3 regions of the Brevibacillus sp. NRS-1366 genome follow, and region 3 is predicted to be linked to each of the others. Evidence: riboswitches for the same ligand, from Rfam matches in the RefSeq annotation. Region 3 holds a riboswitch; each other region holds the start of a gene.
The links. Region 3 has a riboswitch for lysine ahead of ACIFQN_RS20955 (aspartate kinase). Riboswitches for the same ligand answer to the same signal wherever they lie in the genome.

Region 1: it holds a riboswitch for lysine, as region 3 does, so the genes downstream of both, ACIFQN_RS23580 (amino acid permease) here and ACIFQN_RS20955 (aspartate kinase) in region 3, are expected to answer to the same signal.
Region 2: it holds a riboswitch for lysine, as region 3 does, so the genes downstream of both, dapD (2,3,4,5-tetrahydropyridine-2,6-dicarboxylate N-acetyltransferase) here and ACIFQN_RS20955 (aspartate kinase) in region 3, are expected to answer to the same signal.

What each region holds. Positions count from the first base shown of each region.
Region 1 covers NZ_JBITPN010000028.1:20,713-27,422, reverse strand. Annotated here, with positions in the region: gene ACIFQN_RS23605 (hypothetical protein) at 17-415, shown strand; gene ACIFQN_RS23600 (alpha/beta fold hydrolase) at 405-1,145, opposite strand; gene ACIFQN_RS23595 (CGNR zinc finger domain-containing protein) at 1,292-1,846, opposite strand; gene ACIFQN_RS23590 (DinB family protein) at 2,017-2,511, shown strand; gene speD (adenosylmethionine decarboxylase) at 2,677-4,026, shown strand; lysine riboswitch at 4,122-4,307, shown strand; gene ACIFQN_RS23580 (amino acid permease) at 4,427-5,875, shown strand; gene ACIFQN_RS23575 (hypothetical protein) at 5,968-6,405, opposite strand; gene cidR (cidABC operon transcriptional activator CidR) at 6,629-6,710, opposite strand, start outside.
Region 2 covers NZ_JBITPN010000015.1:8,587-20,819, reverse strand. Annotated here, with positions in the region: gene ACIFQN_RS07915 (glycoside hydrolase family 73 protein) at 1-582, shown strand, start outside; gene ACIFQN_RS07910 (DUF4912 domain-containing protein) at 828-1,190, opposite strand; gene ACIFQN_RS07905 (hypothetical protein) at 1,429-2,025, opposite strand; gene ACIFQN_RS07900 (N-acetyldiaminopimelate deacetylase) at 2,308-3,441, opposite strand; gene ACIFQN_RS07895 (aspartate aminotransferase family protein) at 3,445-4,659, opposite strand; gene dapD (2,3,4,5-tetrahydropyridine-2,6-dicarboxylate N-acetyltransferase) at 4,675-5,385, opposite strand; lysine riboswitch at 5,565-5,751, opposite strand; gene ACIFQN_RS07885 (flavodoxin) at 5,903-6,355, shown strand; gene ACIFQN_RS07880 (GNAT family N-acetyltransferase) at 6,475-7,041, shown strand; gene ACIFQN_RS07875 (EcsC family protein) at 7,021-7,839, opposite strand; gene ACIFQN_RS07870 (hypothetical protein) at 7,869-8,060, opposite strand; gene ACIFQN_RS07865 (hypothetical protein) at 8,135-10,165, opposite strand; gene ACIFQN_RS07860 (class I SAM-dependent methyltransferase) at 10,371-11,159, shown strand; gene ACIFQN_RS07855 (hypothetical protein) at 11,146-11,862, shown strand; gene ACIFQN_RS07850 (biotin/lipoyl-binding protein) at 11,935-12,233, opposite strand, start outside.
Region 3 covers NZ_JBITPN010000023.1:37,641-49,873, forward strand. Annotated here, with positions in the region: gene ACIFQN_RS20910 (M24 family metallopeptidase) at 1-398, opposite strand, end outside; gene ACIFQN_RS20915 (chemotaxis protein CheX) at 473-931, opposite strand; gene ACIFQN_RS20920 (hypothetical protein) at 1,008-1,406, opposite strand; gene ACIFQN_RS20925 (S8 family serine peptidase) at 1,483-5,244, opposite strand; gene ACIFQN_RS20930 (MarR family winged helix-turn-helix transcriptional regulator) at 5,440-5,883, shown strand; gene sdhB (succinate dehydrogenase iron-sulfur subunit) at 5,990-6,739, opposite strand; gene sdhA (succinate dehydrogenase flavoprotein subunit) at 6,758-8,515, opposite strand; gene ACIFQN_RS20945 (succinate dehydrogenase cytochrome b558 subunit) at 8,534-9,145, opposite strand; gene ACIFQN_RS20950 (DUF2507 domain-containing protein) at 9,512-9,964, shown strand; gene ACIFQN_RS20955 (aspartate kinase) at 10,018-11,256, opposite strand; lysine riboswitch at 11,510-11,697, opposite strand; gene uvrC (excinuclease ABC subunit UvrC) at 11,783-12,233, opposite strand, start outside.

The DNA of each region.
Region 1 (6,710 bases), on a different contig from region 3:
GGAGGATGTAGGTAAAATGAAGCACGTCTTCGTTGCGGGAGATGCGTACAGCACTCGCTTTTTTGACCTGGCATTGGAGAATGACGAGGAGCTGTCGCTGTATCCTTCCATTCAGGTTGCCAGCTATCATGCAGCCAATTTCGCCCTTATTATGCGAGATGCGGGATTGAGCGGACTCGGAATCTTGCCTGGAAACACCTTGCTGATTTCCACCTTTTCCATGGAGCCGATCAAGGACAGACCTGTTCTGATTAGACAGGAAGGACAATTCCTTGTACGTATTGCAACCGAAGTCAATCCGGTTGAATGTTTGTTTACCACGACCCGGGAAACGGACGATCCGCTCGTCCTTCCCTCTGAGAACATCCGTATTGTCGGAGTGGTCAGTGGCATCCTCTCTGATCTTAACGCATGACTTCCTTGGCTATCCAATCTTTTAGGGCCGCTGCTGTCTGCTGCCACTGCTCCTGCGGGGTAATGGCAGCTGGCTGATCTCCGCTCTGTTGGCCATAACTGCCGAATTGGGCGTGATTGCCTCCTTCAATGGACATGTATTTCGTATCGTCAGGCAAATACTTTTTTCCCGCCTCGAATTTCTCCCGATTGACCACGCCATCACGCGATCCTAAAAGCGAAAGGACAGGAATTCCTGCTTCTTTCAAGCGTCCTGGTTTATCCGGATAAGCCCCCAGCAAATACACGCCGCGAATCCGGTCCGTATGATCAGATGCGTACCGAGCTGCCATAGCTCCTCCAAGGGAATGCCCTCCGATCACAAAAGGCTGCTTGGGATATGCCTTTAATACCTGATTGGCCCGTTCCATGTCACTTACTGCCAAATTAAGCGGCATCCGAGCGATGAAAACGCGATAGCCAGAACCCGCCAAGGATCTGGCGAGTGGAGCGTAGCTTTCCGGTTTCACCAGAGATCCAGGATAAAAAATCACGCCCGGATCGTGTGTTTCCCCCCCTTCAAAGGCAATCCAGTCTCCCGTATCTATGACGGTGATCCCTTCACCTCCCTGCATGGCTACAACTGCCGCCTGATCAGGCTGATACGGACGCAGGTACCATATCGCTGTACAAGCTGCAAGCAGTACAACCAAGACAAGCGCCTGAAACCATCGCTTCCGATATCGACTCATCTGTCACCACCATCCCGTTCCCTTCTATCTGCTTCTTATTATGTCTATATTTTCTTTTGCATGTGCGTCTTTTGCATGAAATCCATTTTTTGTATGACACTGCTCTTGGATCTTCAAGCAATAAAAGGGCGAAACGCCTTTGCGCTTCACCCTTTTTCTTTTTGCCGCTCGCGGAATCGGCGTACTTTCATCAGATTGCCGCACATTTTGTCATCGCACCAACGGCGTACCCGGTTACGGCTCTCATCAAAAAAGACCCATTTGCAATCGTCATTGTCGCAAAGTTTGATCCTTTGCACATCCTGACTCGTCAAAAGCTCGGCAAAAGAGCTTGCGATCCGCGCCATGACATATGGCCACCCCTCTACTGAGCTCACTTGATCTAGCCTGTAGTCCGCTCCTTCTCCCTTGCTTACTTTCATATGCACAGGGGCAAGAGCCAACGCCCTGTTCAACGTATCCAGGTTTTCTGCTTTTACAGCTTCTCCTTGGACTACCGCTTCCACCATGCTCCGCATCTGTTCCCGAAGCTGCAACAGGGACGTGCCGACTTCCTCAGCCGCGGGAACAGGCGCAGTCAATCCCCATTTCTGTAAAAATGATTCTAGCCATTCCTGTTTTTCCAGCCGGTTTTCCCGTCTTCCCGATCCACGCCAATCGCGCCAATCACTATTTAAAAAATCAATGCACAGCCATTCCACTGTGTGATCCCCCAATCTGAACGAAACGCATTAGTCCCTCTTGTTTTCTATACCCAGTATATGGTATTGTTTTATTGTAACCACCAAAATCATTTTGGATAGTTACAAACCTTATTCTTAGAGTCATTATACTGTTTCCCTAAACTGTTTCACAGACGAGGAGGATGGACATGAATCGGATGGAATTGTTATTGCATGAATGGGAATGCACCTATGACAAGGAAGATTGGTATCCGCCATTGAAGGATGCCCTCGCTGGCCTTACTGCAGCACAGGCCAGCTGGCGTCCCGATGGCTTGGCAGCGAACACGATCTGGGAAAATGTCAGTCATCTTTTATACTTCAAGGAACGGCTTTTGCATCGTTTACTGGGTACTGATTTTCCTCTTTCCGCTGAGTCCAACGATGACACTTTTACGCCCTCTGGTGGTCCTGAAGATGAGAACGCATGGCAAGCCACGGTCGACCGGATGAAAAATGTCCACCGGCAGATTCACGAAAAGCTGACCCTACTTAGCGAAGAAGCCTTCGACCAGCCGCTGCCCTCCACCCCTTTAGGACAAAGCGTGATGAGCATTGTCCTACATGATGCTTTTCACACAGGACAAATCGTGCAAATTCGCAAGCTGCAAGGCTCGTGGCCCGAAAGACGCTCTTTTCTGTAAACCATTACTGTCTTTGTACTACTGTAGCTATTGGCGGCGAAGTACAACCTATTTCTTGCTCTCCTGTGTCAATCGTACAAACCTTTATCGAGTCATAACCGTATCCTAATTGTACACAAGGATAAAGGAGTTGTTCGCTTTGAGCAAATGGGTTGGGGATGTACATTGAAAGAAGTAAAAGGGCGCCATATAGTAGTAGATGCCTACGATTGTGATCCTCTTTTATTAGATGATCTCGTTCATTTGGAGAAGCTGCTCAGTCAAATTGTCTCATCTCTTGGCATGCAGATTCTAGCAACCAACTTCCATCGTTTTGAACCTCAAGGAGTAACCGGAATTGTTCTTCTCTCCACATCGCATCTTTCGATTCACACGTGGCCTGAGTATTCCTATGTCGCCTTTGATTTGTTTACTTGTGGCGACGATGATCCAGCTACGGAAATAGAAACACTTTTACGTGGACTTTCATCAGAAAGAGCGATTATATACGGGCTGGATCGCTCCATCAGTAACGACGACGGTGACCCTGCCATCTGGGCTATGCTTTCCGAGATTGAATCGTCAAGCGATTCAGACAGCACCGAAGAGTACTCTCTTTCCAGCGTAGCGCTTGAAATGGATTCAGCTTCAAACCGGGGTGACATCTATGACCAGATAGAGCGTAATGAAATGCTGTCTGGCAAACATAACATGCTGTTCAAAGGAACCAGCCAATATCAGCAGATCGAACTGATACAGGCTACAGATATACGCATGTACCTGGATGGGCAGTTGCAGTTCAGTTCAATAGATGAAAGAGTTTATCACGAAGCACTTGTCCATCCTGCTTTCGCTTTTGCTCCTTCCCATGAACGAGTGCTCATCGTCGGTGGCGGTGACGGACTGGCCGTTCGGGAAGTTCTGAAGTACGCGGATGTGAAGCATATTGATCTCGTCGATCTGGATTCGATGGTGTTGGATGTTGCCAAGCTCGTGCCCGAAGTCGTCTCTTTGAATGGGGCTTCGCTCCACGATCCGCGTGTGCATATTCATCCCCAGGACGCTGTCCAGTATTTAGACGCGCAGCATGCTCCCTACCAAATCATCATCGTGGATTTTCCTGACCCAGCCGATGAAGTGATTTGTACGCTCTACACCAAAGAGTTCTTTCAAAGCCTTGCGCAAAATCTGTCCGGTGACGGTGTCTTGGTTTGCCAATCCTTTTCACCGGAAGTTGCGCCAACGGTTTATTGGAGTATTGGGCTCACATTAAACAGTGCAGGATTGGATACGCAATCGTACCACTGTCTCGTTCCCTCCTTTGGAGATTGGGGATTTCATCTTGCGGGACACAAACCACTGGCCCAAATGACGGATACCATTCCCGTACAGACCCGTACCCTTCCAAAAGATCTGGCTACCATGTTTACTTTCAAACAGGGTATACTCGAGAAACGAGCCGATGCAATCGAAAATACAATGGAGAATCTGGTTTTGCATGAATTTTATCAACAAGAAGCGGTAAGCGGCAGCTAAAAAGGGACTGACTATATTCACCATTGCTTAATGTCGCACAATCCTATATAGTTTATAAATAAATCAATTTCATACATGTTATCCTCATCTTTCACGGTGAGGATAGAGGTCGCGGCTTTTATATGCTCCTGTACGAGATTCAGAAGAAATCAATGACTACTGGAAAAGGAAAATCCGCCGAAGTTCATAGCGTATCTCTGTACGCGTGGGCTGGGGCTGTACCCGAAAGGGGCAGAACTGTCACGTTTGCTTGCCGGCAAATGTGGTGTGCTATCTTCAGTGAAGGCTTGGTGGGGATTTGATGATACCGCTTCTATGCCTCTTTTTGGCTATAGGCGGTTTTTTCGTTTCCGACCTTCCTTCCGTTAAACCATTTTGAGAAAGGTCGTGCAAGAAAGGTATGTCACAAAATCAATTGCAACGAGGTCTAAAAGCCCGTCATCTGACCATGATCGCCATTGGCGGTTCGATCGGTACGGGATTGTTCCTTGCGAGTGGCGGCTCCATTCACTCTGCCGGACCCGGTGGAGCCTTGGTCGCCTATATCGCCATTAGTATCATGGTTTACTTCCTGATGACCAGCTTGGGAGAAATGGCAGCATTCATGCCTGTCTCCGGTTCGTTCTCTACTTATGCAACCAGATTCGTCGATCCTTCCCTGGGCTTTGCCCTTGGCTGGAATTACTGGTACAACTGGGCGATTACCATTGCCGTCGAGCTGTCAGCGGCTGCCCTTATTATGAAATACTGGTTCCCAAATACTCCCTCGATCATGTGGAGTGCTTTATTCCTCGTCCTTATGTTTAGTCTTAATCTCTTATCTGTCAAAAGCTATGGAGAATCGGAATATTGGTTTGCTTTGATTAAAGTCGTGACAGTTATCGTCTTTATCATCATTGGTGTTCTGATGATTTTTGGGATCATGGGCAAAGAATCGGTAGGTTTCCAGAACTTTACCAAAGGCGACGCACCATTTAACGGCGGTTTCATGGCACTCTTGGGTGTCTTTATGATTGCAGGGTTCTCCTTCCAAGGAACTGAGCTCGTTGGTGTAGCTGCCGGCGAAAGTGAAAACCCCACTAAAAATATTCCAACGGCGATTCGCCAAATTTTTTGGCGCATTTTGCTCTTTTATATTTTCGCGATTCTCATCATTGGCCTGCTGGTTCCGTACGACAATCCAAACTTAATCAGCGGCGACATTACAGACATTGCCATCAGTCCATTTACCATCGTTTTTGAAAAAGCTGGATTTGCCTTTGCTGCATCGGTGATGAATGCTGTCATTCTCACCTCTGTTCTATCAGCAGGCAACTCTGGAATGTACGCTTCCACCCGTATGCTCTGGGTACTGGCAAAGGAAGGAAAAGCTCCAAAATGGTTTGCCAAAGTCACACGTAACGGTGTACCGATCAACTCTTTGATCCTGACCGCTCTGATCGGGGCGCTTGCCTTTTTGTCCTCTTTGTTTGGAGAAGGAGAGGTTTACATCTGGCTGTTAAACGCATCTGGGATGTCAGGCTTCATCGCTTGGCTTGGTATCGCTATTAGCCATTACCGCTTCCGCAAAGCTTTCCTCGCGCAAGGACGCGACCTGCGAGAGCTGCCATATCGGGCAAAGTGGTTCCCGTTTGGACCGATTTTCGCTTTTATCATTTGCTGTATCGTTATTCTTGGACAAAATTACTCTGCTTTTACCGGAGACGGCATCGACTGGAATGGATTGATGGTCTCGTACATTGGCCTGCCACTCTTCTTGATCGTCTGGCTCGTTTATAAATACACGAAAAAGAGCAAGCTGGTGCCGCTTGATAAAGTTGATTTCAGCATGGATGAAAATACTCTTTAAGTGTAAATACCCCCTAGAGATTTATTGAACACATCTCTAGGGGGTTTCCTATTTTACTTTGAAGCTATTATCTCAATAATTGTGTGACCGTATTAAGGAATCGTAATACTCAACGTGTATGGTACATAGTCATCGGTAGCGTTACCGTCGATCACAATATAATACGATATTCCCCTTTGAAATGAGAAAGAGAGTGATTCTGTGCTCGTGCTAGTTCTAGAAATGATTTGACCCGAAGAATTTCGGATTTTGAAATGGAATTTACTAGGCAGAGAAGAAGGATTATTGAACTTGATCGTGGCCTGATATGTTTTATCGGGAGTTACTGTGAAATAATCCCAATTTTCTTCGATTTCAATCGGCTCCAATACACCTCTCAGAAGAGTTTCCCCCGTAGTGAGGCTGAAAGGATCAGCCTTAGCTATAGAATTGTTTGGCTCTGATTCGTAATAAGTAGTGGCAGCAAAAGCGCTTGTGGTAATGCTGAAAACTAAAGCAAGGCTAGTAAGTCCTAGTGCAATTTTTTTCACATCTATTACCTCCTATTTTTTGGTACAACCTATTTTTACCATAAATACAATTATAAGTAAATGAATTTTCTGTACATTATTTCCATTCTTTTATTTTGATAGTTCAGACGTTTTCCCTTCTCCTGAACAAAATGCACCCCGTTCGCGTCATCGGCTTTTCCGATGTTTCCTACGGGGTGCTCTCCAGACCATATTTTTAGTTATCCTTCTGTCTGTTCATGCCCTAAGGAAGCATGCCTTGAGTAAAACGAATCCATTCCCGCGTGGCATAAGAGAGATAGGCATTCTTCCTCCAGATCATCGCC
Region 2 (12,233 bases), on a different contig from region 3:
ACATATCACCTGTTTCCGTCGGTTACAATCGCCCAAGCCATTCTGGAATCCGGCTGGGGAAAAAAAGTACCTGTAGACCCGGCAACAGGTCGTTCCTCCTACAATCTATTTGGGATCAAGGGAGCCGGAGTGGCTGGTTCTGTCAAGATAGTAAGCAACGAAGTAGAGCAAGGACAGGTCGTACCGCGGACATCGGAATTCAAAGCGTACTACAACTATCAGCAATCCATCGACGATCACGCCCAATTCCTGTTAAAGCCAGCCTACAAAAGAGTCGTTACTGCTGCAACTCCCTATGAAGCCGCACAGGCCCTCTCGAAAGCCGGGTACGCCACCGACCCAGAGTACGCGACAAAGCTGACTCGCCTCATCGACACCTACAACTTGACGCAGTACGATCAATTCACAACGGAAGAGCCCTCTTTCTATCCAGCATGGAAACTGGATCTGGGCAAACGGGCATTGAAAGAGGGGCTCATAACCTCACCCGAATGGCTAAGCAAGCTGGATGAACCCATGCCCGTCTGGGCCGTGCTTGCCGTCGCACTCCGCTTGCTAGACAAACAACGTCAAGCCCCATAACGATGTAACAACCCATAATCCCGTTCTGGCAAGGTACACGAGATGATGATACTATTACGGAATATCAGGTGAGATGATGTGCAGGATACAGAGAAAGACCCTCCAGTGGAGAGTCTTTCTTTTTCATGGAAAAACGCTTAAGGGTAGACGAGGCCATAGCTTAAACCTTCTGAGATACATAGACAATTATCGGTCAAGAAGAAGCAGCTTCCTCGAATCGAAGCCGATTAACATGAGCACGTTGATCAAATCATTTGAGATCTCGATAGCGAATAAAACCTTCCGTCCACCATCCGAATGCCCAGATCTACGCAATATTCCAGTCCTTGCGTCACTCCGTACAATATCCACTCGGAAGAACGGTGGTTGATATCAAAATCAGTGTAAAGGTCAGAGCCATCATCGCGGATCTCTTTGCGGTCAGTCACATCGAAAAGGCGTAGGACAAATGGCAGCTCGGCAAACGGGATAGCAAACTTTTTCTCTACCTCCTGCTCGAACTCCTTCGTCATGTTCCACTCTGCCTGGATGGATTGTTCATCTTTCCAAGCAATGCATATACTCGGGCCTTCTACGTCTGTGGATGACCGCGGGGGATTTGTCTCCATTCGCTCCCATCGTTCCTTTCTTTCATGTACTTGCTGTAACCATAATATATTGGCTTTTCCATCTATTATACCATGGGAACGAGCTATGTGGAAACGCATCCAAGCCTATATTTTTACGTATAGGAATGTTTAGTGCCTCACAGTATAAAACATCCTTGTTTAAACTTTCCGGTACGCATAAAAACCTTCCGCTAAAACGCGGTCGCTCCTCGGTGAGCAAGCTTCGATAGTGGTTTTTTTACCGCCCAACTGTAAATGAGTTTTCTCCAACAACCACGTACGATTTGAACTTGTCAGACTTCATTTGGACTTGAATCTTGTATGTGCCATAGCTTTCCAGCTTTGTGGAAACGAATGGCTCAGAGAAGTAAAAGCTATTGGCATTTTGTGTGGAGTATTTCCATTCCTTCCCTTTGTCGACTTCCTTGCCATCTGGTGCAATCAATACTAGCTGCATTCTCAGATCCTTGGCTACGGGAGCATCATCCACTTCGACAAAGACGTTGAAAGTTCGCGGAACGTTTTTATCGCTATATCCTTTAACCGGATTGCTAAATACCACGTTTTTATTTCGTGTCTGCTGAATGCCTTCGACAATCAACAGATTCACATTGGGTTTGACGATGTCCATTTTGCCCGATTGTTGATCATATTCAACAAAGCCACCCAGCTTGTTGACCAGCTCTTCCACCGATTCTGCGTTTGAGAGAGGCATGTTGCTTCCCACCCGTTCTCCACTCAGAAAAACGTGCATTGCACCTTCCCCCAAGGCGGTGGCCGTTCCCACACCTGCTACAGTCAACGCCAACAAGGCCGACAACCATGCTTTTTTCATGTCATAATCCTCCTGTATGTTTGCGCTGCAGCGCTTGTTATTCCGAATTTTCTTCTCTCTACTTTATACGCCTAAACAAGCAAATAGTTGTGGTCCAGCCGTAAGTTTTTTCAACAATATCCACACTATCCACAAGTGCTTCATTACCAGGAAGAAAGACTTATTCACAACAGTTGTTAATAACTACTTACTACCCTTGACTCGTCCGCAGCTTAATGACATAGTTGCAACAAAAAAAAGAGCAGCTCCTTACAAAGCCGCTCTTGCCCATCAGTATTCGAATTATGACTGCTCAGAAAACCAGGTGAAATAACGGGAGACCAGTCGAATAGCGACCGCAATTGCTTCTTCACTCGGCTCGATCTTGGAGTGGTGCAAACCGTACGGAGTATGAACCCCCAGCCAAAATAATAGCCCGGGGATCTCTTTCAAAAAGTAGCCGAAGTCTTCACCTGTCATCGCTTCCTTGCAATGAATGAGGGTAACATCCTCGCACTCTTTTTGCACCCAATCCATGAAGTCCTTTGTCAGTTCCTCATTGTTATACACCTGGCAGTACCCGCAACCGTAATCAATCGTTGCAAAGCATTCGAAGCCTGCTTCCACGCCTTTTACCAAGGCTTCAATGCGACTTTTGACAAGTGCCATCGATTCCATGGAAAAAGTCCGAATCGTTCCTTCCAGCCGCGCTTTTTCTGCAATGATGTTTTGCTTCGTTCCGCCTTCGATCTTGCCGACTGTAATCACAGCAGAATCGAGTGGATCAATATTGCGGGCGACAACCGATTGGAGCTGTGTCACCAAATGACTGCCAGCAACCACCATATCGTTGGACTTGTGCGGAAAAGCAGCATGACCACCTTTTCCGACCAAATCAATAAATAATTCCGATGTGTTGGCAAATAAAATCCCTGGTTTCGTAGCAATGTGTCCAACCGGATATTCCGGCGCGATGTGGAGAGCAAAAATGTAGTCTGGTCGCCAGAGGGCGAATTCCTCGCTCCCCATCATTGGCTCAGCACCACCTGGACCTTCTTCTGCTGGTTGAAAAAGAAACAACAGGTCATCAGCAATCGGAGTATGGACAAAATGCGTTAAAAGTCCAAGTGCAATTGCCATATGCATATCGTGACCACAGGCATGCATGTAGCCTTCATGAAGTGATCGGAACGGATAAGAGGTCTCTTCTACGATCGGCAATCCATCCATATCGGTCCGCCAGGCAATCGTTCGTTTGGGAGCGGTACCTGCAATCCTGACGAGAATACCCGTACGCCAAAGCTTTATCGAAAGACGCTCTTGTGGGAGCGACTCCAGATAATCGAGTACATACTTTTGCGTCTTTACTTCTTGAAAGCCTGGCTCCGGAATTTGATGCAAGTCACGGCGTATCTGAGTAAATGTGAAAGTCTCCATCCCTTACGCCTCCTCCCGAATACCAGAGAGAGCAGTTAGATGACGAGTAAAAACGTCCAGAAAACGATCGACATCTGCTTTCGTAAGGGTCAGCGGCGGCAGCAGCCGAACGATCGTCTTTTGTGTCACGTCGACGAGAACACCTTCTTCGAGCAACTGTTGCTGTAAATGACTTGCCTCTTCTGGCGTTACACTAAGTGGAATCCCGACCATCATGCCTTTGCCGCGCAGTTCTTGCAACTGCTCACCAAGACGCTTCCGAAGCCCCTCCAGCTCATTCCAGAGGTAGTCGATCACTTCATCAACACTTGCCGCAAATGCAGGGTCTAAGAGCTCATCCATAACGGCATTCCCCAATGCGGCGGAAAGCGGTGAGGGAGCAAAGGTCGTTCCGTGATCGCCCGGTTTAAACTGATTCATGAGTTTTGGCCCGGCAATTACGCCACCAAGCGGTAAACCTCCGCCTACCCCTTTTGCAAACAAAATCAGGTCAGGCGTCACGTCAGTATGCTGATAAGCAAAAAGCTTCCCCGTACGTCCCATACCTGTCTGGATCTCGTCCATGGCAAACAGCATGCCTTCTTCCTGGCAGATCGCTGATACATCTTGCAGGAAAGTCTCCGAAAGTGGAAGCACACCGCCAGATCCAAGCACAGGCTCCATCAATACAGCAGCTGGCTTTACCTTCTGGCAAAGAGCCCGCAGTCCAGCCGTATCCTCTGCATCCAGCTCAAAGACAGAAAAAGCGGGCTGCGGGAAATCTTGATAGACATGTGCTTGTCTGGTCAAACGAACAGCCCCCAGTGTCCGACCGTGAAAGCTGTTACGAAGGACAACAATTCCCTCGCGTCCCGCTCCCTCGGTTTTTGTCCACTTGTGGATCAGTTTGATCGCAGCTTCTGTCGCCTCGGCCCCGGAGTTGGTAAAAAACACCTTGCCGGGGATCGTATGCTCGACCAGACGCTGCGCAAGACGAATGGCAGGCTGATTGAGAAAGACATTCGAAATGTGCAAAAACTGTTCCCCTTGCTCACGAAGGGCCTTTAGAATACGTGGATGAGAATGACCAAGCACATTCACGGCGAGTCCAGTAAACAAATCCAGATACTTTTTGCCATCTGTATCGTACAGGTAGTTGCCTTCTCCTTTGACGATAGCAATTGGCAAACGTTTGTACGTGGAGACGATATATTGTTCATCAAGCGAACGCCAATCCATGACCACACTCTCCCTTTAGAGCTGACGTAGTTCCTGTTTGATTTCTGTCTTGGAGCGAGTCTTGTCGTCGATTTGCTTGATAACACGCGCCGGCGTACCTGCAACTACTACATAAGGCGGTACGTCTTCGATTACTACGGCACCTGCTGCTACAACAGAACCTTTTCCTACACGAACACCTTCGAGAACGACAGCGTTGGCACCAATCACTACATCATCCTCGATCACAACAGGCTGTGCGGATGGTGGTTCGATAACACCGGCAATGACGGAACCCGCGCCGATGTGGCAGTTTTTGCCAATCGTTCCGCGTCCGCCAACTACTACATTCATATCAATCATCGTACCTTCGCCGATAACTGCACCGATATTAATCGAAGCACCCATCATAATAACAGCGTTGTTCCCAATCGTTACTTGGTCGCGAATGATTGCACCTGGCTCAATACGAGCTTGGATACCCTTGGTGTCCAAAAGCGGAATGGCAGAATTGCGGCGGTCGTTTTCTACCACATAGTCTTCGATCTTTTCAGCATGCTGCGCGAGTACAGGCTCGATTTCTTTCCACTCGCCAAATACGACACCTGTTCCTCCAGTAATAAATGCCTTTGCATTTGCTCCGAAGTCGATCCCTTCCAGATTACCCTTTACGTATACCTTTACTGGTGTTTTCTTTTCGCTTTTTTGAATAAACGCAATGATTTCGTTAGCATCCATCATGTTCACAGGTGAGTCCTCCTTTTAATTAAGAAACAAATAAATGAACCTCTGCACAAGGCCTGCTCACGGAGCAGCTCCGCAATTTGCGAATGATTTTTATCGCTTTTGGAAAGTAGAATTTCCTCCACGTAAAAAAAGCAATGAGTGCATTCGCTATCTCATTGCTTTCGATACTCCGCAAGCAAATCGTAAATAGCGCTCCACAAAAGGCTGACACCTTTCATGACAGGATGATCATTATTCACGAGCCACCCCAACCATTGCTATTCAGGGGAACAGCAGCAGCTTCGGCGCTTTAGCCTTTCCGTCTTTTCCCGTCCCCTACGGATATCGAAAAGATGTACTCTTCCTCGGCGCACCTCTATTTAGACCTTACTATGATAATTTCATTTAACTCTACCAAAATCAATCCGTTGTGGCAACTGCTTTGTGAAAACGAATATTTCATTGACAATGAGAATCATTTTCATCATTTTGTTTACGAGAATGATTTTCATTTCCTAAACTTGGAGGGGTGCGTTTTATGAATATTCTGGTTATTTACGCAAGCATGTCTGGAAATACACAAGAAATGGCTGAGGCTATCGCAGATGGTATCCGCTCTACTGGTGCTGCGCTAGTGATAAAAGAAATAATGGATACCCATGCAAAGGAACTTGAGTTATATGATGGGATCGCGCTCGGGGCTTATACGTGGGGCGATGGGGAGCTCCCAGACGAATGCCTGGATTTCTATGAAGAAATGAATGAAATTGATCTGAGCGCAAAAAAAGTCATCGTATTTGGCTCGTGCGATTCTGCTTATGAGCATGTCGGCGCGGCTGTTGACATTCTTCTGGAGAAAGCCCGTGAGCGTGGAGCCGAGACCCCGCTGGAGGGCCTGAAAATCGAGCTTACCCCTACCGCCAAAGAAGTAGAGACGTGCAAAGTATATGGTGTTTCTTTTGCGGAGCTTTTGGAAGTGTCTAGTTCGTAATTTTTTTGTTAATTACGCCTTTTCTAAAGAAGAGGATCATGATACACTATCGATCCACCAATTTACTTAAAGAGGATGTTCAAAAAGGATTGAACAAATCTCTTAAGGAGGATCGTGCGATGTCATTACATACGGATATGATTTATTTGCGCCCTCTTGAGCTGCAAGATGCAGCCAAGCTGCTAGAGCTTCGGCTGCGCAACCAAGACTTTCTAGCCCCTTTTGAGCCGATTCGCCCTGCCTCTCATCTGACACTGGAAGGTCAACAGCAACAGGTGGCCGATGCCGTGCGAGACTTCGAGGCTGGTACTGGCTTTGCTTTTGGCGTCTTTCTTTCCAAAAAAGATGAAATGATCGGGCGTGTCGCTTTGTCCAATGTCGCTCGCGGTGCTTGGCAGAATGCAACACTCGGCTACTTTATGGACAAAGATTGCAACGGAAAAGGCTATACCACATCTGCCGTAAATCTGGCTCTGCAATATGCCTTCTCGGATGCCAATCTACATCGGGTACAGGCAGCAGTGATGCCACGTAATCTTGCTTCGATTCGCGTGTTGGAAAAAAACGGATTCCGCCACGAGGGGTTGTCTCTGCGGTACTTGCAAATTTACGGCAAATGGGAAGATCATATTATCTTTGCCATTACTGCCGAAGACCGAGAGCGATTAAACCTCGTGACCATCTGATTGACGCAACCGCTCCAGGATTCGCCTTTTTTGGTACAGCATCATGCCAGCATGGGCGACATCCTGAACGGTTGAACGATTAATATACGCCCCGAACAAAATGCCTGCGATTGGCACCAATTGGAACAGTTTTTTCCACCCAAAATTCTCGGTGTAGGTCACGACTACTTCTCTCCAGCCCTGTAATTGGGCAATGACATCTTTTTCAGTAGCAGGATCGTCAAAGCGGGACAGCTCATCTAAAATCGCCTTTTTTCCCACTATATCAGACGAGGCAAATTGGAGGCACTTGACTACAAAGAGACGCTCTCGTTTTTCCTCAGGACGATAGCCATAGCTAAGCGCCATTTCTTGCAGAACCTTAAGTGATGTACCTAATAAGAGTGGTATATCCAGGGCTAATGTAAAAATGCCGCCAATGCCTGTAGTGGCACCTTGTACCGTTGCAAACGCCGCCCTTGACTCAGTAAGCTCGTTTGCTACTGAATTCATCTCAGCGAGCGGTAATTTGGCAATATCTTCTTTGCCGAAAAGTGCTTCTTTCCGTTCTGGTTTCCGGCTGCGAAAACGGCTGTAGACTGCCTCATCCGACACTAAATAGGTTCCACCGGTTTCAAGGAAGGCAGCCATTTCATCGACGGCTGTTCCAAGCTTTTCCCGCACAAACTTTGGCGTCATTTTATCCAGGAGGACAAACGGTAGCCTCCCCAGCTTTTCCCAAAACCACAAATCCTTCTGTTCCTTTTCCCATCGCTCCACTTCACGCAAAGCTTGCAGTAAAGACTCCCTAGACTCCATCCACCGTGCCCCTTTCCCGCTCCTTGTATTTATGATTTTTTTGGTTTCATCTGACACTGATTGCGAAGAATTTGCTTCACATACTCCTCTAGTTCCACGAGATTGGTGAAGCCTAAGAATTCCTCTATTTCTCTTACGATTCCGAGTTTGTCATGTTTCACTCTACCCTTTTCCATTTTGAAACCAAACTTCTCCAGGACGGCTTGCTGCTCTTTTGTCAAGTTCGCTTCCCTCCATTTTTTCCCCCATCCAAAGAAAAAACCCCCGCAAGCTATCGGGGGTTTGCGACCTCTCCCTATTTTACATCAATTGTCAGGGTGAGAATCTCTTCACTTTCATCAAAGCTTGTTTTCTTATTGTAAGACTTCTTGCTGGCAAACACTTGGCAGTTCGTGTAGCCCAGTGTGTTGGTAATTCGAATCGTGTACTCTCCTGGCTTGGAATCGTTACGTTCGATGATCTTATTTACATCCAACTCCTGAATACCTTCGTCATCTTCCTCGTAACGAGACCCTGGCTTGATGGTGGAAATTACTTTTCCATCGAACAATACTTCTGCTTTATTTTGCGAGGTCATCTGCATGGTATTCGGTGCTTGACTTGAACCAAAAGCGTTTTCTCCGTATGACCAAACGAGTTTTGGCATGTAGTAGTTGCGGCCGTCTAGCTTTATTTTTTTGGTTCCCGTTTTTTCTACGTAGGTGGACATCAGTTTAAGACCTTGCAAATCTTCCAAATCCTTACTTGAGTCCACAACGATATTTTGACCGTCATGGTACTCTTTGCCTTTTTTTGTGACTAAGCGCATCGGTGCCTGGGGCGGTGCTACACCTGAGTCACTTGGATCGCAAACAGGCGCGGAAGCAGATGGAGGTCGATCTTCGATGATTTGGATGTACCCACACCATGTTTGTTTAGGGTCCCGCTTGCCATAATAATTGATCTTGTAGCGTCCCGGTTTGTAGTCAGACAAATCTAAAGCGGTATGGTCCCAGTTTAGCTTGGACGCTTCTACGATCACATTGTCAATAGCCCATACACCTGGTCCTTCTTCATCGTCGATTTCCGTTCCATACTTAAAATGATTCGCTGCAGTCGCCAGCCAGATCTTGTAAATCGGATCTTGATAAATCTTGATTGTCGCATTCGATGAGTAAAGATCTTCGCGTTCAACATTCAGGGAGGAGCCTCTATTTTTTTGCGTCAGAATATCCATGGTAACTCGAGCATCTGCTGCTTCACATGCATTGGGAGCCCCGGGAATTTGGATTTGAACAGTCGTCGCGCTGCTCTTGCTCCCTGAGGAAGAATTGCCCGGTGTCGGCTCAAATGTGACTGTCAGGGTCATACCAGCAAGCATTTCCGGGATTACCACGTTAAAATGCTGAGAGTCAGATAGCGTTTGGCCCGTTCCATTCACCCACCAGCGGCCGGGGAACAACGAGAACAGCTCCACTTGACCGGGGGCTGCTGGAGCTGTTATCTTCTGATTATCAGAAAGCTTTTGTCCATTTGCATCGCTTCCCATATACAGATCTACCGTGCCCACCTGAATCGCATTTGTCCACACTGGCAAGCTGCCATCGTCTGGAGTGAAAATGAGCTCATACTGTCCTTGCATGAGATTACCAGACGTAAACGTTTTATCGGATATCGTTTTTATTTCTTTTCCATTTGTTTTGTTGATCAGTTTCCAAGTTCCGGATACCGTGCTGGTAAAGTTCTTGGTACCAAACATGCCGAAGATACCTGAAATACCACCCGAGGGGATCGATTCTCCCACCGCTTTGTTTCCTTCATAGATGTTCAGATTGGTTAGTGCTCCTACCTGAAAACGTACTTGCACAGTGCTTTTCTGTGCTTTAGCGTCCGTCACTACAAATGTTAACGTATGTAATCCAGATGACAACTGGGATGCTGGTATGGAAAACCGAGGTACGTCCCACTTCAATGCTGCTTGAGAGAAGCGCTTCTCGCCTGAAAGAGCTGGCAAGGGCACATTATCGAGCAAAACCTCGTGGCGATTCAGATTGGTTCCGCTTCCGTATGTCGTTTGTATCAAGTCAATATCGAGTGGTGTATCCGGCGGCAAAATGAACTCATCGTTTTTCACCCAATTCCATCCATTTGCATCCAGACCCGACACCTGATAACCGTTAAATACAATCATATCGTGAACCGGCTGCTGCGCGGGCTTTGATACTTGACTGTTCTGTTTCATCGCTGAAGTAGCCACTGCCCCTAATGCTGGCGAGACGGTAACACCTGATAGCAAGGTTCCCATCGCCATACACATTAGAAGTGCTGATACAACCCATTTTTTCACGTATTGTCCTCTCACTTTCTCTCTCTATTAAACTCACTCATCCGTTTTCATTCGACAAAATTGGCAAGATCTCCTTTTAATGAGAAGGGAGGAATTTGTTTCCTCATTCATCGCTATAGGAAGAATCTATAAAAATCAACATTGAAATAGATTGGACTTATAACCATTTTACTGGTAAAACATTTATTGAAGGGAGCGATTTGACATGAGTCAAACCAAACGATGGAATGCAGAACTGTATGACGATAAAATGAACTTCGTTTCTCATTATGGCAGAGGATTGGTTGATTGGCTACAGCCTGTTTCCTCCGAACGTATTTTGGATCTTGGCTGTGGAACGGGCGATTTGACTACCCAACTAGCTGAAACAGGTGCAAAAGTAGCAGGAATTGATTTTTCTGCCGACATGATTCGCACCGCAAGGCAAAAGTACCCACACTTGCCTTTTCATGTTGCAGATGCCCATACGTATCGCACCGAAGAGAGCTATGATGCCATTTTTTCCAATGCTGCATTGCATTGGATGAAAAAACCTGAAGAGGTCATCCGTACCGTTTGGCTTGCGCTGGCTCCTGGAGGTCGTTTCGTTGCCGAATTCGGTGGTAAAGGCAACTGCGACCAAGTCGTGAATGCACTTCGCATTGCATTACAACAAAAAGGAATCTCCGCTGATGAACGGATCCCTTGGTACTTTCCAAGCATCGCCGAGTACGCTATCCTTTTAGAAAAGCAAGGCTTTCGCGTCGTGTTAGCCTCTCACTTTGACCGTCCAACAACGATGCCCGATGGCGATTACGGTTTGCGTCATTGGCTGGATTCATTTTGCAGTCCCTTTTTTACTGATTTATCTCCTGACGAAATGGAGGAGGTTTGCCTCCATGTAACAGAATTATTGCGTCCCACCCTATTCCAAGAAGGAAAATGGATTGTCGATTACAAGCGAATTCGAATCATTGCCAAAAAGGAAAGCCCGAATACCTGTGGAAAGGAATGAAGCATTCTTGACCCAGATTGCTTGTTTACATGGTCACTTCTCCAACATATCCTTGATAACAGATGCCTTTGCCTTTGTGGAGACTGAATTGGTGCATTATGTCGATCCTGGCCTTCTTTTGCAAACGGAAGGAAAGAATACCATGACGGCAGAGCAATCACACGGCAAATTACTAGATCAATTAACCTGGATGCAAGCGAATCATCCAGACGCCATCGTCATCACCTGCACGCAATATGCAGCATGTATAACGGATGAAGATGAAGCAGCTTCCCCTTCACCGATCTTTACCATTGATCGACCCTTTTTTCACGAAATTGCCTATCGTGTAGAGCCACAAATCCTGCTGTTCTCTAATCCGGCAACCGTGACTCCCACCATGGATCGATTACGCAGCCATGCCCTGGCATGGGGAGTGGATCCAAAGATCGAGGTCCACGTCATGGAAGGAGCATTTGCCCTCCTCATGGAAAATAAGCAGGAAGCCTATCGTGAAGCGGTCTACAATGAGCTCGTCAGACTCTCAGAAGTCAACTCTGATATGCCTGTATCCGTTGCACAGCTTTCCATGGCTCCTGTGGCGAATCAATTTACCCAGAAGACCGGTATTCCCGTATCTCATCCTTTACTCCATTTAGTTTCGGAATTGATCCAGAAGCTCCATTTGGAGAAAAAAGAAGAAAGCATCGGCCAGACTCTATGAAATACGGCCCCACCTGCATATCCTACGAAGAGATGCAAGCGGGGCCGTGTTTATTTTAAGAAGTACAGAGGGTTACATGCCTTCACCGTTCATCATCAATACCTCTTCTCCTTCTTTTAAACCATCTACGATTTCTACAAAGTCTGTTCCTTCGACACCAATGGCAACTTCTTTTGGAGTAGGATCTCCCGTACCTGGATCTTTCACCATGACCGAGCCTTTCCCTTCCTCCAAAAACTCCACCGCATTGATCGGCAATCGTTTCACATTTTCCTTTTGCTCGACATAAATGTCACAATCACCTGTCATGCCATGCTTCATATCCTTCGTATCAGTCAATTCGATCTTGACTGCAAAGCGAACGGACTTGT
Region 3 (12,233 bases):
GAGATGTTCACTCCGATTCTACTTGGCTTCTTCTCCTCTACAATCCGTGCCAGACATCCCCACTGATCTTCATTTGCCGGTTGCCAGACCCGCTCATAAAATGGTTCAAAGCTTGGATTCAAATGGATGACATAACGGTCCACCGTTTTGTCAGGATTCAGGGAAAATACGATGATGGCCAATCGTCTAGAACTGTCAACATCTGCTGGCAACAATGTTTCCATGATAGGATCCTCGTGATACTCTCGCCCAAGAATCACCCACATGTCTACCTGATGTTTATGCATGATCATTGGCAGAATTGTGTCCAGTCTGACCTGCAACCAGTGATCTTTTACTTGATCACGCTTTTTCAAAGGAAGTACGCTCGTGCTAATATCGAATTCAATCATCATCATTTCCCTCCCCGTTTATGGATGGCCCCAGGCTTTCTTTTGTCTGATGCAATAGAAAAAAGACGGCTGATTGCCGCCTATTTAAGCACCACCATCTGAATTTCCATCGTGCCCATATCATGCAGATCGAGTGGTGCAGTAAGCGCAGTACCCGTCATTTCTTGCATCTCTTGATTCAGTAAAAACAAAGGCGGGGTAATATCAACTACCACTCCTCGATTGGACAAAATCGTACTCGCATTCCCTGAAATCATATTTCCTAACTCTGAAATCGCACTTTTTCCGATCTCGTCCATCTCACTTACGGGGAACCCCCCCATCATGGCAGAGATAATTCGCAAGGCCAATTCTTCCTGGAGACCGAAAAACACATCTCCTTGTAATTGACCAGTCATCCCAATACGAATCCATGTATGGCCTTCACGAAAACTCCATTCCTTTTCAGCCAGTTCTCCTCGTGATATATCTACATTGCACACCTGCGATATCACCGATGAGGCAGATTCTAAAAAAGGATCTAGGTATTGGACTAGCATCTTCATTCTCTTCCTTTCCCGGGCAATTATCTCTGTATAGAAATATCATAATGTCGATTTTTGGCAGTTGCAAGACTCATTGCCAAAAATTCGCAGGAAAAAAGTCTCTTTCACAAGGAATTCCTGGAAAGAACGCTTCGACTTTGATATCGTTTCTCGTGGTATAAATAGCCATGCAGGAGCGTAAATCCAGCACCTCAACCCCTACCTCGTGGCTGCTCAACTGCCACATGGGGATGTCCAAACGGTCGAAAGCAAAAACCGTATCACCAAACTCCAAGCATTCCCGAATGCAGTGTTCGTGTGGATAGGTCTTATCTGCCTCCAGCAAATGGACGGGCTCCAACCCAAACTGCGCAAGTAAATGCTTGCGATCGAGTGCTTGTTCCTTTCGGTGCTTACTCACAGTTCGTCGCGGCGAAAGCAGTGGATACTCCCTCATTACATATTCCCACTTTATTCCGTGATAAAACATCAAATTTTCCCTCCCATGAAACAAATACCCGGAGGCAGCTATATTCATGTGCTTCTCCGGGTATTTTCCCATTACACTACCTCTTTTTTCCAATGACGTGCATTTCAGCTCGTGTTTCCCGCCCCAATGAATCCGTCGCAATGACAGTCAGCTTTTGCTTCCCTTCTTCTACGCGATCAAGCACGAGTCGAAATCCGCCCTGATCGTTAACATCAGCCTGCAAGGACTGATCTCCATAAATGATTTGCAGACTCAAAGCACCCGTACCCGTTACTTTTCCTTCAATGGGAAGGGATTCTCCACCTTTTCCTTCTATCTGGTTTTGCATCAGCTTTATTGTCGGAGCAGGTACAGATCTCGCTTTGTATGTCAGGCGTTGTTCCCCATTGTGCAGAACAACTGCACCGGCACTCGCATCGACATAGCCGTAAACCAAAAGCGAGCTTTGATTTCCCGCTCCATCTTTTCCTTCAATGAGAATCCGATTCTCTCCATGCTTTAATGGCAGGGTTTGTGTCAAATACTTTTGCACTGGCACTTCCAGCTGATCTTCTTCAAAGCTGGATACAATCTGGCCATTGATGCTGATTTGACCTTTGTAAGTCTGATCCCGATACATGAATCGAATAGGAACCATCACTTGCTTCGTTTCCGGATCAAACTGGACGTCCTCTACACCGTCATTTTGGAACTGAAGAATCGGGGGTGTCGTGTCTACGATGACTCGCTGTGTAAATTGTCGCGAGTTCCCATACATGTCACGGGCGTGGTACACGACATAATTGAGTCCCTCTGGCAATCGCAAAATCGTCTCAAACGCCCCGTCTACTTCAACCTTTACGGGAGTCTTGTTAATAGACAGACGTACTCGGTCCATCATATCCTCACCCGAAACTTTTCCGCGTATGGCGACGTCCGGCTGTTTGGATATTTTCAGATACGAGAATAGATCATCAGGAAACTCAACGAATGGAGGTGTCGTATCACTTTTCCCGTTCAAATCAACCACACTAATATTGCCTGCGTAGTCAAACGCCACTACACTTATCTTTTTATCCGGCTGATTGATGATGGTGCTCGTCACTTTTGGCGAATAAGGTCCTCCTGCTTTTTTACCATTGACGTAGAGTACATAGCCTTGTACGTCTCTGTCCCGGCTACTCCAGTGGACACGATTTCCTGAGAGCGATGCTGAGATCACAGGGGGCTTGGTGTCGACCCGGATCGGCAAAGTCAAGGATTGCCAGTTCGCGTTTCGCCCGTCGATTTTAGCCTTAATGGCGAAATGGTAGTTCCCGTCTGCCACTTGCTCATAGCTTCCTTTTTCAGGTACGTATGCTTTGCCATCCCAGCTCCATGCTTCTCGCTCCGTATAATAATAGGCTGTACCCAGTTTGGATTGGTCAAATTTGCTTACCTTTTCATCCCGAACGAGAGTACGAATCGGCTTACCCGATTGGTCGGTTATTTCCACGATGACCTGCCTCGCATTGCGCAAAAAGGTAATGGAAGGGGCTGCGATATCGTAATGACCGTCTCCGTTCGGTGAAAAAGCTATCTGATTTGGATCAATCTGGACCGCTCCATCCTCGCTTACTCCTATAACGCCTAAGTAATCGCGGTACTTCCACTTGTCATTGCGCTTGTCATGGTACCAGGTCGTTTTGATGCCTGTCCGTTTTTCCTGGCTTCCTGCTTCCCACATTGGTTGATCCATGACCCGCGGCTCGTTCCAATTCCCATAAAATCCAAAGTAGGGTACGTGCAGTGTAGGAAGTGTCTTGTCGTCTGGCTGAAACGAAATATAGCCTTCTGCGAACAAATTACGTGCTGTTCCCTCTGGAATCTGGAGCGTCACTTTTACCTCAGCCCGATTGCCTGGAGCAACCGTGACGTGGGGTGCGGAAAATTGTAGCTTGGCCCCCTCAAGAGGCCCCTCCGTCAAGAGATTCACCCCATCCTTTCGTAAATCCGTCAACACCCCGAATTCATCCTGCAACTGGTACGTTATCGGTTTTTTGCCAAATTTATTGTCTACAAACAATGAAAATGAAGTTGTGGGGCCAATCTCTCCGAGTGATACCCCTGCCTTTCCTTTCCCATCAACGACGATGGTTGGAGTCTGGATAGCCTTGGCAATTTGCATCATTCCTGCGCCTTGTACACGCGGACTATAGGGCATTTTGGGCATACGGGCTTTCTCAAAGACTGCTACGCTTTGCTGTGGATCCATGATCGGTTTTGCTGTATTCATAGCCGCTGCTTTCAGCGTCTCCACGAGCTGCCTACCCTGCAGATTTCTCCCTTGCTTTTGATAAGCTTGCTTCAGGAGAGCCATGCCTCCTGCCACATGCGGGGTTGCCATGGACGTTCCGCTTTTCACTGCATACTCCGAGTCTTTGACTGTCGATAAAATCCCTCCGCCAGGGGCAGAAATCTCCGGCTTGAATTGCAAGTCGGGTGTTGGTCCCCAGGATGAAAACGCGGAGATCGTCCCGCCATCGGGATAAGGCATCGGATTTTGAGCAAACTCCCCATCGAATGTGATGCTCACTTTCTTACCTTTTTTTATAGCTTGCGCCAGTTGTTCACCCATTTGCTTCAAGACAGAGACGGCAGGAATCTGTTTGAGATGATCCGCGCTGATCAAAAGCGGCCCGGTTTCGTTATTGTAGATGATCGCTCCAACGGCACCAGCCTCCTTAGCTAAGCGGAGTTTTTCATCAAAGGAAATGTCTCCGCGCTCCAGAAGCACTATTTTTTCTTTTACCGAGACATTGTAGTCTTCCTTCTTCCCTTTCCCCATATAAACGAGCGGATACGACTTCAAAAGGGTTGTAACGGGGTTGATCGCCGCTCCAGTCCCCACATGCCCGTGAAGGTAGACGACACGTTCCAGACCCACTACGCCCTGCACGCCGAAGCTATAGCCTGCCAAAGTGGTAGCATTGACAGAGGCGACAGCCAATGCATCCGGAGCCAATCCTGGAGAACCGATCATCGCCACATCAGGATTTTGCGCTTGTACCTTATTACTGCCGAAGTACGCGTCATTTCCTGCCGCTGCAACCACTATCACACCGTTGTCTACCGCCCTTTTGACCGCCATTTGCTCCGTATTGCCCTCGTCTACATAGCCCGCTGAGGAACCGAGACTGAGATTGATGACATCCGCTTTTTTTGTAATCGAATCGTTAATCGCGAACAAGATCGACTCACTGAGTCCAGGCACCTCCCCTTGATAGTTCGAAAAAACCTTTTGGCTCAGGATCTGAGCCTCTGGAGCGACTCCCTTCATTTTTCCATTTGCCGCAATAATTCCTGCCACGTGAACTCCGTGCTGAGATTCGCCCACGTCCTCTGTCGTTTGATTACGGTCAGCCCAGTTGTATCCAGGGAGCACCTTTTTTGTCGAACCTGATTTTTGTTGTGCCAGCCTTTTGTCACGTGGGACGGGCATATCAGGATGCTTAGGATTGACTCCCGTATCGATTACAGATACCAGCATGCCTTCTCCTTTTACATCCCCTTCCTGCCAAGCCTTTGTCGCCTCAATCATCTCCAATGAGGAGGTCTGGGGTGACGATACCTTTTCACCTAAAAAGGAGTGCTCCGTACGTAGCCACTCATCTGCCGCCAGAAACCGGGCGTCACTCTCTGTCATCATTGCCCGCACTCCTGCAGTCAAAGGCCAATTTGCATCATGCAAGTCCTGCATGATCTGTGTTTGAAATGCGGTGGTGTCTATTCCAGCAAGTGCCTCAACCCTACTTGTATTTACTGTCGTCACGGGAAGCAAAACTAACGCCAACCCTAAGCTGAAAACCTGTTTTTTCATCGTTTGCCCCCTTTTTGGTAAAGCATCCATTGATTTAAGTTTTCACAGGGAAGCTCTAAGGTATTCCCTTCGTTGCAAATGAACAGTCAATAAACAAGCCGGGTTGAAATATATCGAAATACGTCAAACATTATGTGGAATCATTTTTGGTATAATAAGTTTTGATGCCTATCGGTACAAGGAGCTGAAACCAGCATGTCATCCAATCTAAAAGAAAGTATTGAGCGTCTGCAGGAGGCGTTTCGTTCTATCATGCGTGTAATCGGGCCTCAGTTGTCTGAGCCCGTCCCAGGATTAACAGGCCAACAATATTACATTCTGTATCAACTTGAACAAAAGGGGAGATGCACTGTCGGCGAATTGGCGGATTCCATGTGTGTCAAGCCTAGTGCCATAACAGCCATGATTGATCGTTTAGATAAGCATGACTACGTTATCCGCGACCGCGATGAAGAGGATCGGCGAGTGGTCCACATTCGCATGACAGACGGAGGCAAAGACATTTTGAGTCAGGCCAAACAAAAAAGGCAAGATACACTGCAGCAGCATTTCTCCGCTCTTTCTCCCGAAGAAATGGAGAGCTTTGTATCTTGTTTTGAAAAATTAGCCCTTGCGGTACATGCACCGAAGAAAGAGTGAGCCGTTACTTTGAGAAAGCGTTAATACCAGGGGACATAAGCTTACCTACAGTAAAAAAAGGCGTGCAAACCGGATAACCGGTGCACGCCTTTTTCATGGCAATCATTTACGAGAAGAAGAATTTCTTCACCGCATGTTTGGTTGTTTCTTTGTTCATATGAGCAATCGAAGTGGTGAGTGGAATTCCTTTTGGACAAGCTTGTACGCAGTTTTGCGAGTTACCGCAATCACCGATACCGCCATCCTCCATCAAGGCTTCCAGACGCTCATGCTTGTTCATCATACCAGTTGGATGCTGATTGAACAGGCGGACTTGAGAAATCGCAAACGGTCCAATGAAGTCGGACTTCGCATTCACGTTCGGGCATGCCTCCAGGCAAACACCGCAAGTCATGCATTTAGAGAGCTCATACGCCCATTGACGCTCTACTTCAGGCATGCGAGGACCAGGTCCAAGATCATGCGTACCATCAATTGGGACCCACGCTTTTACACGTTTCAATGCATCAAACATGCGGCTGCGGTCAATTGACAGGTCACGTTGTACAGGGAAGGTACTCATTGGTTCGAGACGAATAGGCTGTTCCAGCTTATCAACCAATGCAGAGCACGCTTGGCGCGGTCTTCCATTAATCACCATCGAGCACGCACCGCAAACTTCTTCCAAGCAGTTCGATTCCCAGTTAACTGGAGACGTTTTTTGTCCTTGCGCGTTGAGCGGATTGCGTTGAATCTCCATCAGCGCACTAATTACGTTCATGCCAGGACGGTATGGAATCTTGAACTCTTCCTTGTACGGAGTGCTGTCAGGGCTATCTTGGCGAGTGATAATCAGATGAATCAATTTTTCGGCCATGATCAGTTTCCTCCTCTCTTAGTGCTTCTTGTCAGACGTATAGTCACGTTTGCGTGGTGCGATCAACGAAACGTCAATGTCTTCGTAGTAGATTTCTGGTGCAGTCGTTTCAGCGTTGAACTTCGCCATTGTCGTTTTCATGAAGTTCTCGTCATCACGTTCTGGGAAGTCAGGCTTGTAGTGAGCACCGCGGCTCTCGTCACGCTTGAGCGCGCCGATCGTGATCGCACGGGACAATACCAGCATGTTCCACAGGTGACGGGTAAAGGAAGCACCTGCGTTGCTCCATTTATTCGTATCGTTGATGTTGATTTTCTTGTAGCGCTCCATCAATTCAACGATTTTGTCATCCGTTCTTTGCAGACGGTCATTGTAACGTACCACTGTTACGTTGTCAGTCATCCACTCACCCAGTTCCTTGTGGATCAGGTAAGCATTTTCTGTTCCGTCCATTTTCAGGATGTTGTCGTATTTTGCTTGTTCTTTACTTGCGTGGCTGTCAAAGAGTGCAGAAGACAAGTCATCCGAAGATTGGTTCAAGCCTTTGATGTACTCAATCGCTTTTGGACCGGCAACCATACCGCCATAGATCGCGGACAAGAGGGAGTTTGCACCCAGACGGTTTGCACCGTGTTGAGAGTAATCGCACTCACCTGCGGCGAACAGACCAGGAATGTTGGTCATTTGGTTGTAGTCTACCCACATACCGCCCATGGAGTAGTGAACGGCAGGGAAAATCTTCATTGGAACCTTGCGCGGGTCGTCCCCAACGAATTTTTCGTAAATCTCAATGATACCGCCCAATTTTACATCCAGTTCTTTCGGATCTTTGTGGGACAGGTCGAGGTATACCATGTTTTCGCCGTTTACACCCAGTTTCATATCTACGCAGACAGAGAAAATTTCGCGTGTCGCGATGTCACGCGGTACCAAGTTACCGTAAGCTGGATATTTTTCCTCCAGGAAGTACCAAGGTTTCCCGTCTTTGTAAGTCCAAACGCGTCCACCCTCACCGCGAGCAGATTCGGACATCAGACGCAGCTTGTCGTCGCCAGGAATTGCAGTCGGGTGAATCTGGATCATTTCGCCGTTAGAGTAGATAACGCCCTGTTGGTAAGCCGCAGAAGCTGCTGTACCTGTGTTGATAATCGAGTTCGTCGATTTACCAAAGATGATCCCAGGACCGCCTGTTGCCAAAATGACGGCATCTGCACGGAAGGATTGAATTTCACCGGAACGCATGTTTTGCGCAGTAATCCCGCGACAGGTTCCTGTATCGTCCAAAACGGCTCCGAGGAAATCCCAATATTCGTACTTAGTAACCAGACCCTCTGCTTCATAACGGCGAACTTGCTCGTCCAATGCGTAAAGCAGCTGTTGTCCAGTTGTTGCACCTGCAAACGCTGTGCGGTGATGTTTGGTTCCACCGAAACGACGGAAATCCAAAAGACCTTCCGGAGTACGGTTGAACATTACGCCCATGCGGTCCAGCATGTAAATAATACCTGGTGCCGCATCAGTCATTGCTTTTACTGGCGGTTGGTTCGCCAAAAAGTCTCCGCCATATACTGTATCGTCGAAGTGCTCCCATGTGGAGTCGCCTTCCCCTTTGGTATTTACCGCACCGTTAATACCGCCCTGTGCACAAACAGAGTGGGAACGTTTTACCGGAACCAGGGAGAAAAGCTCAACGGGAACGCCTTTTTCTGCTGCTTTGATGGTAGCCATCAAGCCGGCCAAACCGCCACCGACAATGATTAGTTTACCTTTTGCCATTGTTTAGTCCCCCTATCCCTACAGAATGAAAGCCGACATCGCACGCAAGCCGATGTAAGTTACGACTACGAAAACGGCCATAGTCAAGTATGTTGCAATTCGCTGGGAACGCGGTCCAACCGTAATTCCCCAGTGAACCAAGAACGACCACAGTCCGTTGGAGAAGTGGAAAACCGTACTAATAATCCCAATTGTGTAGAATACGATCATTGCCGGACTACTAAGAATGTTAGCCATCATGTCAAAATCTACTGTAGCACCCATTGCTTTTGCGATGCGCGTTGACCAAACGTGCCAAACAATGAAAATGAGGGTAATAACCCCTGTCAGACGCTGCCACAGGAACATTTGGTTCCTGAAGTAACTGAAGTTCCCTACGTTTTGCTTCGCTTGGAATGCGATGTAGAGACCGTAAACAGCGTGGAACAGGATCGGGATGTAGATGAAGACGAATTCAACAATCAAGATAAGTGGAACGCGATCAATCAGACTAACCGTCTGGTTGAATGCTTCTGCTCCGTGGGTTGCTTGATAGTTGGCTATCAAGTGGAACAGCAAGAAGAGCCCGATCGGAAACAAACCAAGAAGTGAGTGCAGCTTGTGGCTGAGAAAGCTATGGCCTTTCGCCATACAATGGTCCCCCTTTCGATGTATGTAGTGCTCATTTCATATGCCCGCTTTCGGTCGACAAAACGGCCTTGGCCGTTTTGATAGACCTTTCTCCCATATCCTAACCCATTGCGATTCTCGTTAGACATGACGAAAAACCGTCTTTCTTCTCGTCCAACCTTGTCGTAATGTGTCAAAATACGAAAAAAAGTTGGGCAAAACTTTGACCAAATCCAATTGTACTCTTGTCGACTGAGAGCGTCAAGCCAATCAATAGACTAAATCTATTGTTAGAATAACAATGCTCAATTCCGCTATTTTTCTCTCTTAAATTGGTCATGAAAACTGCCCCCTCCTCATAATCTAGTACAGACAGGAGGGAGCACAATGAAAGAGACGGATCAACTGGCAGCCCTGTTGCCTGCCCAAACGATTCCTTATGCTGAACGGATGAACATGCCCTATCTTGGCTATCATTTCCTCCGCGAAACGTTGACCAACACCCTGCTCGGTAATAGCGAAAGCCCCATTCTCTACTGGCTAGGCAAAGATATTGGTCGGAAAATCCCTATTCAATCGGCAAATGGCATCATTCTGCCGTTTATGAGACTTGGTCTCGGGCAATTAGACCTACTGGAGGCCACAGAGGAGTGCACGACCTATAAACTCTCGCATACGATTCATAGCTACCAGTCACCGGAACGTCTGTCTCGAACGCTTTCTCTAGAATCGGGGATCGTCGCCGGGGCCTTGGAGAGGTGGAAAGGAACAGAAATCGTAGCCCAGCTAGAAATAGCAAGCAACGATGATGTTCGGATTGTCACACGTAGCCAAAAATGAGCAATCGCTCACATAAGTAGCCCCCTCTACCTGCGGGGAGAGGGGGATTTTTCTCAGCCGTGCACGACAGCTGTTTCAGCTACATCCAGGCCATAGGCTGTGTGGAGACTGCAAACTGCCAGCTCTGTCAGGCTTGCTGGAATCACGCATGATACTTTGATATCAGAAGTAGATACCATTTTAATAGAAATTTCCTTTTCAGCCAGGACGCGGAACATTTCAGCTGCAACTCCTGGATTATTGATCATGCCGGAGCCTACAATGGAAACCTTGGTCAGGTTTTCCTCGAAGTCTACTTTTTCAAAGCCCAGCACCGTCTGATTCGCGCCAAGCGTATCCAGCGCCTTTTTCAAATCATCTGCTGCTACTGTAAAAGAAATGTTCGTTACCGCGGCATCATAGGAGCTCTGGATAATAATATCCACGTTCACCTGGTTGTCAGCCAAAGTATTGAACAGGCGGGAGAGGGTTCCTACCTTGGCAGGCATACCGACAACCGTAATCTTTGCTACATCTTCGTCATGCGCGACTCCACTTACTACTCTTCCTGTTTCCATATTGGCAACCTCCTCAACGTACGTACCATCTTCACCAGTAAAGCTGGAGCGGACCACCAGCCGTACCTTGTATTTCTTAGCAGCCTCCACCGAACGCGGATGCAAGACTCCAGCTCCAAGATTCGCTAGCTCAAGCATCTCATCATAGGAGATCGTGTCCAGCTTGCTTGCTGCCGGGACCATACGTGGATCAGCTGTGTATACGCCTGACACGTCTGTAAAGATCTCGCATTTCTCTGCCCCCAGGCTGGCTGCTAATGTGACCGCAGATGTATCCGATCCACCTCGGCCAAGCGTAGTAATTTCACCCTCATCGCTGATTCCCTGGAAGCCTGCTACGATCACGACGCGTCCACGACTCAGTTCGGCTTGGATTCTTTCCGAATCAATCTGCTTGATTCGAGCTCGACCGTGAATCGCTTCCGTCGTAACGCCTGCTTGCCAGCCAGTCAAGGAAATAGCGTCATAGCCTTTTGTGTGCAAAGCCATTGCCAAAAGCGAGATGGATACCTGTTCCCCCGTGGTCAAGAGCATATCCATTTCCCGCTCTGATGGGTACGCGGTGATCTGCTTAGCCATGTCTACCAATACATCCGTAGACTTGCCCATCGCCGAGACGACCACGACCACATCATGCCCTTCCTCTTTATAGTTGATGATTCGATCCGCTACTCGTAAAATTCGCTCAATGGTACCTACAGAGGTGCCTCCGTATTTCTGCACGATCAACCCCATGCGGCTTCTCTCCCTTTTCATATCCAATGATTTATCAGGTATGGTTTCTGTTTTTTTTTGTATGGTTTCGTCTGATTTTTATCTGTATGGTCTCTATCGTATACATGAATTCGTACTATTAAAAAAAGGCATCGACTAGGAATAAGTACCTGCCGCTGCCTATTGTTTCGACATACCGGTTCCTCCCCTCCAATACACGCGGTCCAGTCCATGTAGCATGACAGAATCAACCATCATGACTCACACGGACTCACCGTGAGATAGCTCTCCATCTGGCAACTGGTGATTGCCGAGATGACAGTCCTGCATTTATTCAATGCAGACCCAGCATGGAGAAAAGCGGGTTCCCCTCCACACTTCGGCGAATTCCCCTTTCCCATACCCTTCACAGATACCCGATCTCAGGGTGGTACTTTTGGTTTTCGCGCCTCTACCTCACTCCATATATGGAAGTGAGGCTTACTATTCTGTTTGAAAGGCATTATATCATGGGCTGACAAACAGTTCAATCGTTTTTCACGATTTATTACGAATCTACCTTCCGCAAATGGGCGATAATTTCTTTTGCCAGCTTGTCACCGATTCCTAACTGGCGGAAATCCTCTACGGTTGCCTCACGCATTTTCTTCATCGAACCAAAATGAGTAAACAGGAGCTTGCGCCGTTTTTCTCCAATGCCAGGAATCTCATCCAGTTGGGAGGAGAGCATCGTTTTGGTTCGAGATTGCCTGTGAAAGGTGATAACAAACCGGTGCACCTCGTCCTGAATACGCTGCAACAAATAAAACTCGTAGCTGTCTCGTTTCAAATTCACAGGCTCAGGCGGATCTCCGTACATAAGCTGAGCTGTCCTGTGCTTATCGTCTTTTGCCAAACCACAGACCGGAATATAGAGCCCCAGCTCGTTTTCCAATACATCCATCGCTGCACTGATTTGCCCTTTTCCCCCGTCGATGACGATGAGATCAGGCATCGGC